DNA from 2 places in the Streptomyces sp. NPDC048018 genome. Region 1 is predicted to be linked to the other one. Evidence: riboswitches for the same ligand, from Rfam matches in the RefSeq annotation. Region 1 holds a riboswitch; the other holds the start of a gene.

Region 1 (5,727 bases):
TCAACGTCACGTCGTAGTGGTCGGGGTGCAGCACGCCGCGGGCGGTGCGGGTCTGCTCCCAGGCCGGCAGGGGGCCGCTGCGCTCGGCCAGGTCGGCGGAGGCCTCGTACGCGGCGAGCATGATGCGCTCGGCGATCCGGGTGGAGAGCGCCCGCGCCTCGGGGGAGTCGAAGGGCAGCTTCAGCTGGAAGAACACGTCCTGGAGGCCCATCGCGCCCAGGCCCACCGGGCGCCAGCGGGCGTTGGAGCGCCCGGCCTGCTCGGTCGGGTAGAAGTTGATGTCGACGACCCGGTCGAGGAAGGTGACGGCCGTGCGGACGGTCTCGTCGAGCCGCTCCCAGTCCAGGTCCGAACCGGCCACGAAAGCGCCCAGGTTGACCGAGCCGAGGTTGCAGACGGCCGTCTCGCCGTCGTTCGTGACCTCGATGATCTCGGTGCAGAGGTTCGAGGAGTGGACGACCGTGCCGGGCTCGGCGGTCTGGTTCGCGGTGCGGTTGGAGGCGTCCTTGAAGGTCATCCAGCCGTTGCCGGTCTGCGCGAGGGTCCGCATCATCCGGCCGTACAGGTCACGGGCCGGCATGGTCTTCCGGGCCAGGCCCCTGGCCTCGGCGGCACGGTAGGCCGCGTCGAACTCCTCGCCGTACAGGTCGACCAGTTCGGGAACGTCCGCCGGGGAGAACAGCGACCACTCGGCGTCCGCGTTGACCCGGCGCATGAACTCGTCCGGGATCCAGTGCGCCAGGTTCAGGTTGTGGGTGCGGCGGGCGTCCTCGCCGGTGTTGTCGCGGAGCTCCAGGAACTCCTCGATGTCCGCGTGCCACGTCTCCAGGTAGACGGCGGCGGCGCCCTTGCGGCGGCCGCCCTGGTTCACGGCGGCGACCGAGGCGTCGAGGGTCTTCAGGAAGGGGACGATGCCGTTGGAGTGTCCGTTGGTGCCACGGATCAGCGAACCGCGGGCGCGGATCCGGGAGTAGGACAGACCGATGCCGCCGGCGTGCTTCGACAGGCGCGCGACCTGGTGGTAGCGGTCGTAGATGGAGTCCAGCTCGTCCTGCGGCGAGTCGAGCAGGTAGCAGGACGACATCTGCGGGTGGCGGGTGCCGGAGTTGAACAGGGTGGGGGAGGACGGCAGGTAGTCGAGCCGGCTCATCAGCCCGTACAGCGCCGCCACTTCGTCCAGGGCGCGGACGGAGTCGTCCTCGGCGAGGCCGGCGGCGACGCGGAGCATGAAGTGCTGCGGCGTCTCGATCACCTTGCGGGTGATCGGGTGGCGCAGCAGGTAGCGCGAGTAGAGGGTGCGCAGACCGAAGTAGCCGAAGCGGTCGTCGGCGGCGAGGTCGATCGTCCCGTCGAGCCGGTCGGCGTGCAGGGCGACGAACTCGGCGGTGCGGTCGGCGATCAGCCCCTCGCGGTGACCCACGGCGACGGAGGCGGAGAAGCAGACCGCGCCCTGGCCGGCGGCCTCCTCGGCGATGGTGAGCGTCAGCAGCCGGGCGGCGAGCCGGGAGTAGGCCGGGTCCTCGGCGATCAGGCCCGCGGCGGCCTCGGTGGCCAGCTCGCGCAGCTCCGCCTCGTCCGAGCCGGCGTGCCGGCCGCGCAGGGCGGCGGCGGCGACCTTGCCGGGGTCGGTGTCCGGGAGATCGGCGGTGAGATCGGTCAGGGTCCGCAGGAGTACGGTCCCGGGGCCGTCGCTCTCGATCGCTGCGGCCGGATCGGCGGGCGCGATGGTCACGTGGGGGCTCTCCCTCGCTCGGCTCGGGGCCAGGGCGGGAGGCGGGAACGGGCGGCCGCACGCACGGCGGCGCCGCGTCCACCGGCCCACTCCGCGAGGCCCGGACGTCTGTGGCACCCGGAACGGACGGACCGGGCGCACTGTCGGCAGGTCTTCGGACTCGCTCGTACGACGAAATGCACGAAGCACACCGTTGCGGGACAGTTCCGGATTTCCACCGGATTCCCCTGCGGCGACAGCGAGCACGAGCATACATGTGGGGGGCGCCTCTGATGGCACCCCCCACATGTTGTGTGTCGTGTGTTTCCCTACAACTCCAGGGCGTAGCAGAGAAGTACGAATTCGGGCCGCTCGGGGATGGGGGCCCAGTCCCGTTCCGGGGCGCGGAGGAAGCCCAGGCGTTCGTAGATGCGGTGCGCGGTGCGCATCCCGGTCTGGGTCGACAGGACGATCCGCGCACAGCCCGGGACGGCCCGGGCGCGATCGACGCAGGCCCGGACGAGCGCCTCGCCGACGCCGCGGCCGCGGGCGGCGGGAGCCACGGCCAGCATCCGGATCTCGGTCTCTCCGGGCTTGGCGCGGTCGCCCATCACCCCGGGGGCCGGGACGAAGGTGACGCCGCCGAGGAGGGCGCCCTCCTCGCCCACGGCCACCAGGACGTCGGCCACCTCGGCCCGTCCGGCCACGTTCCGCAGATGGCCCAGGTACCAGTCGTCCTCGCCGCGCAGGAGGTGCCCGTCGTCCAGGTAGGCCCGGCCGGTGATCTCGCCGAGGGTCTCGTACTCCTCCGGCCGTACATCTCTGATCGTGAAGTCCATGCTCCAGTCTCCCGCGGGCCGTCCGCTCCGCGGGCGCCGGTGCCCCGGACTTCGCGCGTCCGCAACACACGGCCGCCGGGACCCCCTGGCAGGGGTCCCGGCGGCCGTCGGAGCCGTGCCGGGCTCAGTGACCGGCGCCGACCTTCGGCAGGTCGGTGGAGACGCCCGGGTCGCCGGCGTCCGCGGTGTAGTCCTCGGGCGAGGTCTCGTCGACGCCGTCCGGCGTGCCCACGGCCCGCAGGACGAGGGTGAGGACGACGGTGACGAGGACGTTGAGCACGAAGGCGGTGAGGCCGATGTAGCCGATCTCGCCGATGCCCGGGATCTCGGCCGCGGAGCCGCCGAAGTGCTTCTGGGTGGGGCTGGCGACCCCGTACGCGGCGGCCGTGCCGTAGACCATGCCGACGGCCCAGCCGGCGAGCAGCGCCCAGCGGTGCATCCAGCGGGTGAACAGACCGCCGACCAGGGCGGGGAAGGTCTGCAGGATCCAGATGCCGCCGAGCAGCTGGAAGTTGATGGCGACCGTCTTGTCCATGGTGAGGACGAAGACCAGGGCGCCGACCTTCACCAGCAGCGAGACCAGCTTGGAGACCTTGGTCTCCTGCGCGGGGGTCGCGTCGGGCTTGAGGAAGTCCTTGTAGATGTTGCGCGTGAACAGGTTGGCCGCGGCGATCGACATGATCGCGGCGGGCACCAGCGCGCCGATGCCGATCGCGGCGAAGGCCACGCCCGCGAACCAGTCCGGGAACATGTTCTCGAAGAGCTGCGGGATGGCGAGCTGACCGTTCTTCACCGTGACGCCGGCCGCGATGGCCATGAAGCCGAGCAGCGCGAGCAGACCCAGCATCAGCGAGTACAGCGGCAGGATCGTGGTGTTGCGGCGGATCACCTCACGGCTCTTGGAGGAGAGCGTCGCGGTGATCGAGTGCGGGTACATGAACAGGGCGAGCGCCGACCCCAGCGCCAGCGTGGCGTAGGTCCACTGACCCGCGTCGCCGGGCACCAGCGCGCCCTTGGGCTTGCCCGTGGCGGGGTTGACCGTCGCGTAGGCCTCGCCGGCCTTGGCGAAGATCTCGTCGAAGCCGCCCAGCTTGATCGGGATGTAGATGATCGCCACCGCGATGACGATGTAGATCAGCGTGTCCTTGACGAACGCGATCAGCGCGGGCGCGCGCAGTCCGGACGAGTAGGTGTACGCGGCCAGGACGCCGAAGGCGATGAGCAGCGGCAGGTCCTTGACGAACCAGTTGGTGTTCTCGCCGCCGCCGACGCCCATCACGTCCAGGACGGCCTGGATGCCGACGAGTTGGAGCGCGATGTAGGGCATGGTGGCGAGGATGCCGGTGACGGCGACCGCCAGCGACAGGCCCTTGGAGCCGAAGCGGCCGCGGACGAAGTCGGAGGTGGTGACGTAGCCGTGCTTGTGGGAGACCGACCACAGGCGGGGCAGGAAGGTGAAGATCAGTGGGTAGACCAGGATCGTGTACGGCACCGCGAAGAAGCCGGCCGCGCCCGCCGCGTAGATGGCCGCCGGGACGGCGACGAAGGTGTACGCCGTGTAGAGGTCGCCGCCGAGCAGGAACCAGGTGACCCAGGTGCCGAAGGACCGGCCGCCGAGACCCCACTCGTCGAGGGTGTCGCTCTCGGCCCGGCGCCAGCGCGCGGCCAGGAAGCCCATGACCGTGACGGCCAGGAAGAAGAACACGAAGACGCCGAGCGCGACGCCGTTCACGCCGTCCTTCATCGCGCGTCACCCCCCTTGCGGGCGCGCTGGTCGCGCTGCCACAGCTTGTACGCGATCACGGTGAGCACGGTGGAGACCAGCACCCAGAGCATCTGGTACCAGTAGAAGAACGGGACGCCGATCAGGATCGGGTCCACCTTCGCGTACGAACTCACCCAGAGCATCGCGACGAACGGCGCGAAGAGGCAGAGCGCGATGACCACCCTCAACGGCGTGATGACCGGTTGTTTCCCTTGTGTCGCTTCTGACATGGCGAAACCGTCCCCTCACTGATCACCTCGTGATGACGGGGAAATCTAGGGGACGGTCCCGCTGTTAGGAACCCCTGTCCGTATAACGGATCAGGTGTCATGACGGGAGGTCAGCCGTTGGGGCGCTGCAGGCGGGCCACGAACTTGTAGCGGTCGCCGCGGTAGACCGAGCGCACCCACTCGACCGGCTCGCCCTGCTCGTCGAAGGAGTGCCGGGACAGCATCAGCATCGGCAGGCCCACGTCGGTGCCGAGCAGGCCGGCCTCGCGCGGGGTCGCCAGCGAGGTCTCGATGGTCTCCTCGGCCTCGGCCAGCCGCACGTCGTACACCTCGGCGAGCGCGGTGTAGAGGGAGGTGTACTTCACCAGGGAACGCCGCAGCGCGGGGAAGCGCTTGGCGGACAGGTGGGTGGTCTCGATGGCCATCGGCTCGCCGCTCGCCAGGCGGAGGCGCTCGATCCGCAGCACCCGGCCGCCGGCGGAGATGTCGAGCAGCCCGGCCAGGGTGTCGTCGGCGGTGACGTAGCCGATGTCGAGGAGCTGCGAGGTGGGCTCCAGGCCCTGTGCCCGCATGTCCTCGGTGTACGAGGTGAGCTGCAGGGCCTGCGAGACCTTGGGCTTGGCCACGAAGGTGCCCTTGCCCTGGATCCGCTCCAGGCGGCCCTCGACCACCAGCTCCTGCAGGGCCTGGCGCACGGTGGTGCGCGAGGTGTCGAACTCGGCGGCAAGGGTGCGCTCGGGCGGGACCGGGGTGCCGGGCGGCAGGGTCTCCGTCATGTCGAGCAAGTGCCGCTTCAGTCGGTAGTACTTGGGCACGCGCGCGGTACGGGTGGCTGCGCCGCCCTCTGTCTCCGTGCTGCCCGCGTCCGTGGCCATGGCCTGCCTTCCCGACTCCTGTGCTGCTGCCGTCACCGGCTCCTCCGTCTGTCGCGGCTCACATGGTGGCACGGACCGGTCACGGGTCGTCGCCCTCCCTCAGGTGTCGGTCCGATAACGGACCCGACTGCCCTTCTTATACACCCTTGACACCCCTAAAGGTCTAGGCCAAGCTCCGGGTACTGGTCTACACCATTAAAGACCAGGTCCCAGCCCCACAGCAGTACTCGACGTATGTCTCGCGTCTTCGCGCGGTGGGAGGGGGAGCAGGCATCCCTGAGGAGGGTGGCGTGAAGCGCAAGCTCAT
Region 2 (5,727 bases), on a different contig from region 1:
AGCACTTCGTGGCCCGCGCCTACCTGCACAGCAAGGTCATCTCGATCGTCGGCGACTACGACTGCTACTACGTCGTGAAGCGGGGCGACAACGGCAACATCACCGCCGACTGGCTCGACTTCCCCGTCGCCCTGGAACAGGCCGACGAGATGGTCTCGCTCGTCACCGGACTCACCGAACCCGGCCCGCTGCGCGACCACCTCATCGGGCGGCACGTCACCGTCGAGCTGATCCGCCGCTTCGACCAGCTCCTCGCCGACTGTGACGCCGAGGAGTTCGCGCGCATGGTGGAGGTGGCCCGCCCCTTCGCGCGGAAGTGGATCCGCCCGGAGGTCCTCGCCGGGAAGTCCGTCCACGAGAAGCTCGTCGCGCACTGCGTGCGCGAGGGCCTGGTGGACGAACTCGCCGCCGTCGTGCGGTGGAACCGCGACGGACGGCCCGGCAAGGCCTTGGTCCGCGACGGACGCCTGTACGCGGCACCGCCGTTCCCGGACGCGGACTCCCCGCTGCACGCCGAGCTCTGCGACATCACGGCCTCCGCACTCGCCGTCAGTCCGCGCCGCCGGGTCGAGCACCTGTCCTGGCGCGGCAGCGTCCTCGAACTCTCCGGCTACGCCTACCTCGACCAGGTCGACACGGACGACCTCGTGACCGAGCTCGTCCTCCGGCACGCCGGCACCGGACGCGAGATCGCCCTCCCCGCCGAGCAGCTCCCCTCCCCGCACCTGACCGTCAGCCGGGGCAAGGAGACCTACGACTACGGCAAGGCCTGCTTCCGCGCCTCCGTCGACCTGGCCACCGCCGACGGCGGCGCCGTACTCCCCAAGGGGGACTGGCACCTCTCGCTGCGCTGCACCGCGCACGGCCTGACCGCCCGCGGCAGCCTCGGCGGCGCCCTCGGCGGCAAGGTCAGCAAGCGCGCCGACGAGCACGCCGTCTCGCTGCCCGGCGCCGGCAAGAAGCTGCACACCGTACGGATCGGGCCGCGCGACGACCGACTGGTGCTCCAGGTCAAGCCGGCCCCGTCGGTGGTGTCCGCGTACGCCCTCAGCTACGGATGGAAGGCGGCCCGCGCGGTCAAGGCCCGGATCAACTGGCGCTAGCGCCCGCGCTTCCCCGGCCTCCGGCGGGGTCCGGTCCGGCCGGCGGGGCGCGGACCCGGAGACGGCGATCGGCCCCGTCCGCCTCCTCGGGCGGACGGGGCCGATCGCGTCGGTGCGTCCCGGAGTTCAGGCGGCCGGTGCGGCCGCGCCGACGGCTTGCGCCGTCTCGGTCCTCGGTGCGAGGAGCCGTTCCGCGAGCAGCCCGAAGGCGAGTCCGAAGACCGCCCACAGGGCCGCCTGGATGCCCAGGGTCGCGAGCCGGAAGTCCCACAGCACGGCGGCCGGGAAGGTGCCCGCCACCGCGTCCTCGTTCCCGGGCAGGAACGCGCAGGCGATCCCGACCGCGGCGACGAAGCCGAGGCCCGCGACGACGGTCGCGTTCCAGTTGCCGAGGCGCGGCGCGAGCCGGCGGCCCGCGACGACCGCGGCGATGCCGAGCAGCACGCTCAGCAGGATCATCAGGAAGAAGAGCGTGGTGCGCTTCCCGATGGTGTCCGGATTGCCGACGGCCGGAGGGGTCGCCGGGTACTTCAGGAACGGCACCAGATAGACCGTGGTGAAGGCCGCCGCCGCGACGAGCGCCGCGGTGGCCTTCGCGGTGAACCGGCCGACCCGGCCCAGGACGAAGCAGAACGCCAGGGAGGCGATGCCGCCGAGGGCGACGCCGTAGACGAGGACGCCGGTGGCGAGACCCGCGGTGGACTGCAGGTCGCGGCTGACGATCTCCTCCTCGGAGTCGGCCTGGGTGGCCGCCCCGTTCGCGCCGTGGTCGTGCGCCGGCGCGGCGTGCTCCGCCTTGGCGGCGGCCTCCTCGACGGCGATCGAGGCGTTGACGGACGGCTCACCGGCGACGTAGGCGACGGCGAAGGCGAACAGTCCGGCGATCAGACCCGCGAGCAGGCCGCGGAGCAGGAGTCTCCCGACGAGTGAGCCCGTGGGAGCGGTGGGGACGTGCGCGGGGGACGACATGCGTGCGGTGGCCCCTCAGTGGCAGGGGAAACCGAGCAGGTGGCGCCCGTCGTGGACCCACTCGTGCACGTCGCTGCCGGCGAACAGGGACGTCGCACCCTGCTCCGCACCGACGAAGTAGAGCGCGACGAGCATCAGGACACCGACGAACAGCGCCCAGGGCAGCACGGCGCGGACCGGCAGCGTGAGCGGGACCGTGACGGCGGGGGTGGACGGAACGGCGGGCGACGCAATGGCCTCGGCCATGGTGGAACCTCCTCGGGAACTCGCGTCCCATACGGTGGTGCGCGACGACGGTCGTCGGGTCTGACTCACCGCCCACCGGCTGGGGGCGGCTCACAGTGGCGCGACCGTGCCGGACTCTCACCGGGCTTCCGTCTCGCCGTCGTCGTTCATATGGAAATGTCGACTGACGGTACCGCGCCGATCACAACACGCCAAGAGCGCCTGAACCGCTGAGGGATGAATCACCCATGACCACGCCCCCGCCCGGGACCGTGCACCTCTCCCTGATCGCGCCCGCCATGAACCGGTCCCTGCGCGAGGCGAGGTTCGACGACGACGAGCCGCTGGAGCCGCTGCGGAACCGGAGCGTCAGCCCGCTCCGCACCGGGCCCCGGGTGCGGCTGCTCCGTTCGCCGTCCGCGCGCTGCGCGGAGACGGCCGGGCTCCTCGGGCACCCGGAGGTGCCGGCCGAACCGGCGCTCGCGGGCTGCTCGATGGGCCGGTGGCGGGGCCGCGGCCTCGACGAACTCGGCGCCTCCGAGCCGGAGTCGGTGGCCGCGTGGCTGTCCGACCCGGCCGCCGCCCCGCACGGCGGCGAGTCCCTGCGGGAGCTGCGCGCCCGGGTCGCGGGCTGGATGGACGCCCTGGAGCCGGGCACCGTCGTCGCCGTCGCCGAGCCGGACGTCATCCGCGCGGGCGTCGCCCACGCGCTGGGGGCTGCGGAAGCGGTCTTCTGGCGCCTCGACGTGCGCCCGCTGGAACGGGTCGAGCTGTCGGGGCGCTCGGGGCGCTGGAACGTGCGCCTGGGAGCGCCGGCCGGCTGACGCCGCCTGCCACCCGGGTCAGGCGGCAGGCGGCAGGCGGCGAGTGTCAGGCGGCGAGTGTCAGGCGCCAGGCAGCAGGCGGCGGGCGTCAGGCGGGACGCGTCGGGCCGGGGTCACGCCTCCAGCACGGCGCGCAGGGTCTTCGCGAACTCCTCCGGGGCGCCCTGCTGGCCGAACTCGCCGCCCAGGAAGCCGCCGTGGTTGCTCGGGAAGACGGCGAGCGGGGTGCCGAGGCCCTCGGCGACGGCAGCCGCCGCGCGCGCCGCGAACTCTCCCTCGGACTCCTCGCCGGCGGCGACCACGATCCGGGTCGGCGCGGCCCGCAGCGCCGGGAAGTCCGGGGCGAAGGAGGTGCAGCCGCGCATGTTCTGCCCGAGCAGCGGATCGTCCCGCTTGCCGTCGTCCTCGGCCGGCAGGCCCAGGGTGTCCGGGGCGGCGAACGGACGCGCCGCCCAGTCCGCCGGGAACGGGCCCTTGTGGGAGACGACCGCGAGGAACCGGACCATGCCCGCGCCCCAGCCGTCGCGCAGGTAGGTCGCGTGGACGTCCGCGCAGACCGCGAGCGCCCGCTCCCGGTCGGGGACGACCTGGGCGGTCGGCGGCTCGTGCGCGACGAGGGTGTGCACCAGGTCCCCGCGCGCGGCGACCAGCGCGAGGGAGTTGACGGCGCCGCCGCTGCTCGCGAAGACGTCCACGGGACCGGCGCCGAGGTCCTCGATCAGCCGGGCCAGGTCGTCCGCGTGCTCCTCGGGCAGCGTCTCGGCGGCGCCGTCCGTGCGGACGCTCCGGCCGACCCCGCGCGGGTCGTAGGTGACGACGGTCCGGTCGGTGAAGTGGGAGGCGAGGGTGGTGAAGCCGGTCGCGTCCATCGGGGAGCCGATGAGCAGCAGGGGGCGCGGGTCGCTCCCGGTGCCGGGGCGCACGTCGTAGCGAAGGGTCGCGCCGACGGTCTCCAGGGTGCGGGTGTCGGTCTCGGCCATGGTTCTCTCCTCCGTGGTGGATCGGTCAGGGGGTAGACCCTGGCCGCCGCCGGAACTCATCGGCGGCACGTGAAGTCCGCCGCCGGACCACCCAGGCCGGGTGCACCTGTCCGGTGGCGAGACGAAACGTCTTGCCGGGCGAGGACCGGAGGCGTACGGTGAACAGGTGACGAGACGATACGTCTCGTCGCGGATCTCGCTCCATGGATCCCGTCCCCGTCGCCGCGCCCCGGGAGGTCGCCCTTGTTCCGTGTCCATCTCCTCGACGTCACCAAGCGCTACGACGACCGGTACGTTCGGGACCGGCTCGTCCTCGACCGGGTCTCGCTGACCGTCCGGGCCGGCGAACGCGTCGGCGTCGTCGGGGACAACGGCTCCGGCAAGTCCACCCTCCTGCGGCTCCTCGCCGGCATCGAGCGCCCCGACCACGGCACCGTCACCGTCGAGTCCCCCGGCGGCGTCGGGCACCTCGCCCAGACCCTGGACCTGCCCGGCACCGCCACCGTCGGAGACGCGATCGACCGGGCGCTCGCCGGCGTCCGGACACTGGAACGGCGCATCCGCGAGGCCGAGGCCGCGCTCGACGCGACCGGCGACCTCGACGGGTACGCCGAACTGCTCGCGGCCTACGAGGCCCGCGGCGGCGAGGGCGCCGACCGGCGCGTGGAGACCGTGCTCCGGCGGCTCGGCGAGCGCACGCCGCTCGACCGGGACCGGCCGCTCGGCACCCTGTCCGGCGGCCGGCGGTCCCGGCTCTCGCTCGCCGCGACCCTCGCCGCCGAGCCCGAGCTGCTGTTGCTCGACGAGCCCACCAACGACCTCGACGACGAGGCCGTCGCCTGGCTGGAGCAGCGGCTGCGCACCCACCGGGGCACGGTCGTCGCCGTCACGCACGACCGGACCTTCCTGGACCGGATCACCACCGCCGTGCTGGAGGTGGACCACGAGACCCGGACCGTACGGCGGCACGGCGACGGCTACGCCGGCTACCTGGCCGCTCGGGCGGCCGAACGCGCCCGCCGGGAGCGGGAGTACGAGGAGTGGCGGGCGGAGCGGGCCCGGTACGCGGGGCTCGCCGACAGCACCATCGACCGCTTCTCCCTCATCCCGCGCAAGGCTCCCGCCGCGTTCAGCGGCGCCGGCGCCTTCCGGGCGCGGTCACGGGCGCACGGCGCGATGAGCAGGATCCGGGCCGCCCGCACCCGGCTCCGGGAGCTCGCCGAGCACCCGGCGCCCCGGCCGCCGGACCCGCTGCGGTTCGCCGCGCGGATCGAGGGCGAGCCGACCCCGGTCGAGCTCGCGGACGTGCGCGTCGACGGGCGTCTCCGGCTGGACGCCCTGCGCCTGGAGCCCGGCGAGCGCCTCCTGGTCACCGGCCCGAACGGGGCCGGGAAGACGACCCTGTTGCGGGTCCTGGCGGGCGAACTCGCCCCGGACGGCGGCACGGTGAAGGTGCCCGCACGGGCCGGTCTGCTCCGCCAGGACACCGCGCCGCCCACCGACCCCCGTACCGTGGCGGCGGCCTTCGGGGAGGGCCGCGAGGAGGAGCTGCTCGCCCTCGGCCTCTTCACGGCCCGCGACCTGACCGTCCCGGTGCGGCACCTGTCGGCCGGTCAGCGGCGCCGG

What was found. A riboswitch is a leader RNA that binds a small molecule or an ion and turns the genes downstream of it on or off. The one in region 1 is predicted to bind cobalamin.
Region 2: another riboswitch for cobalamin. It lies ahead of ACGF1Z_RS21425 (CbtB-domain containing protein); the one in region 1 lies ahead of ACGF1Z_RS23590 (ribonucleoside-diphosphate reductase subunit alpha).

What each region holds. Positions count from the first base shown of each region.
Region 1 is NZ_JBIDBK010000006.1:60,510-66,236, forward strand. It holds gene ACGF1Z_RS23590 (ribonucleoside-diphosphate reductase subunit alpha) at 1-1,732, opposite strand, end outside; cobalamin riboswitch at 1,860-1,997, opposite strand; gene ACGF1Z_RS23595 (GNAT family N-acetyltransferase) at 2,041-2,550, opposite strand; gene mctP (monocarboxylate uptake permease MctP) at 2,675-4,294, opposite strand; gene ACGF1Z_RS23605 (DUF3311 domain-containing protein) at 4,291-4,545, opposite strand; gene ACGF1Z_RS23610 (GntR family transcriptional regulator) at 4,656-5,420, opposite strand; gene ACGF1Z_RS23615 (extracellular solute-binding protein) at 5,711-5,727, shown strand, end outside.
Region 2 is NZ_JBIDBK010000005.1:328,046-333,772, forward strand. It holds gene ACGF1Z_RS21415 (glycosyltransferase family 2 protein) at 1-1,103, shown strand, start outside; gene ACGF1Z_RS21420 (CbtA family protein) at 1,230-2,072, opposite strand; gene ACGF1Z_RS21425 (CbtB-domain containing protein) at 2,088-2,318, opposite strand; cobalamin riboswitch at 2,354-2,494, opposite strand; gene ACGF1Z_RS21430 (histidine phosphatase family protein) at 2,546-3,121, shown strand; gene ACGF1Z_RS21435 (alpha/beta fold hydrolase) at 3,235-4,101, opposite strand; gene abc-f (ribosomal protection-like ABC-F family protein) at 4,345-5,727, shown strand, end outside.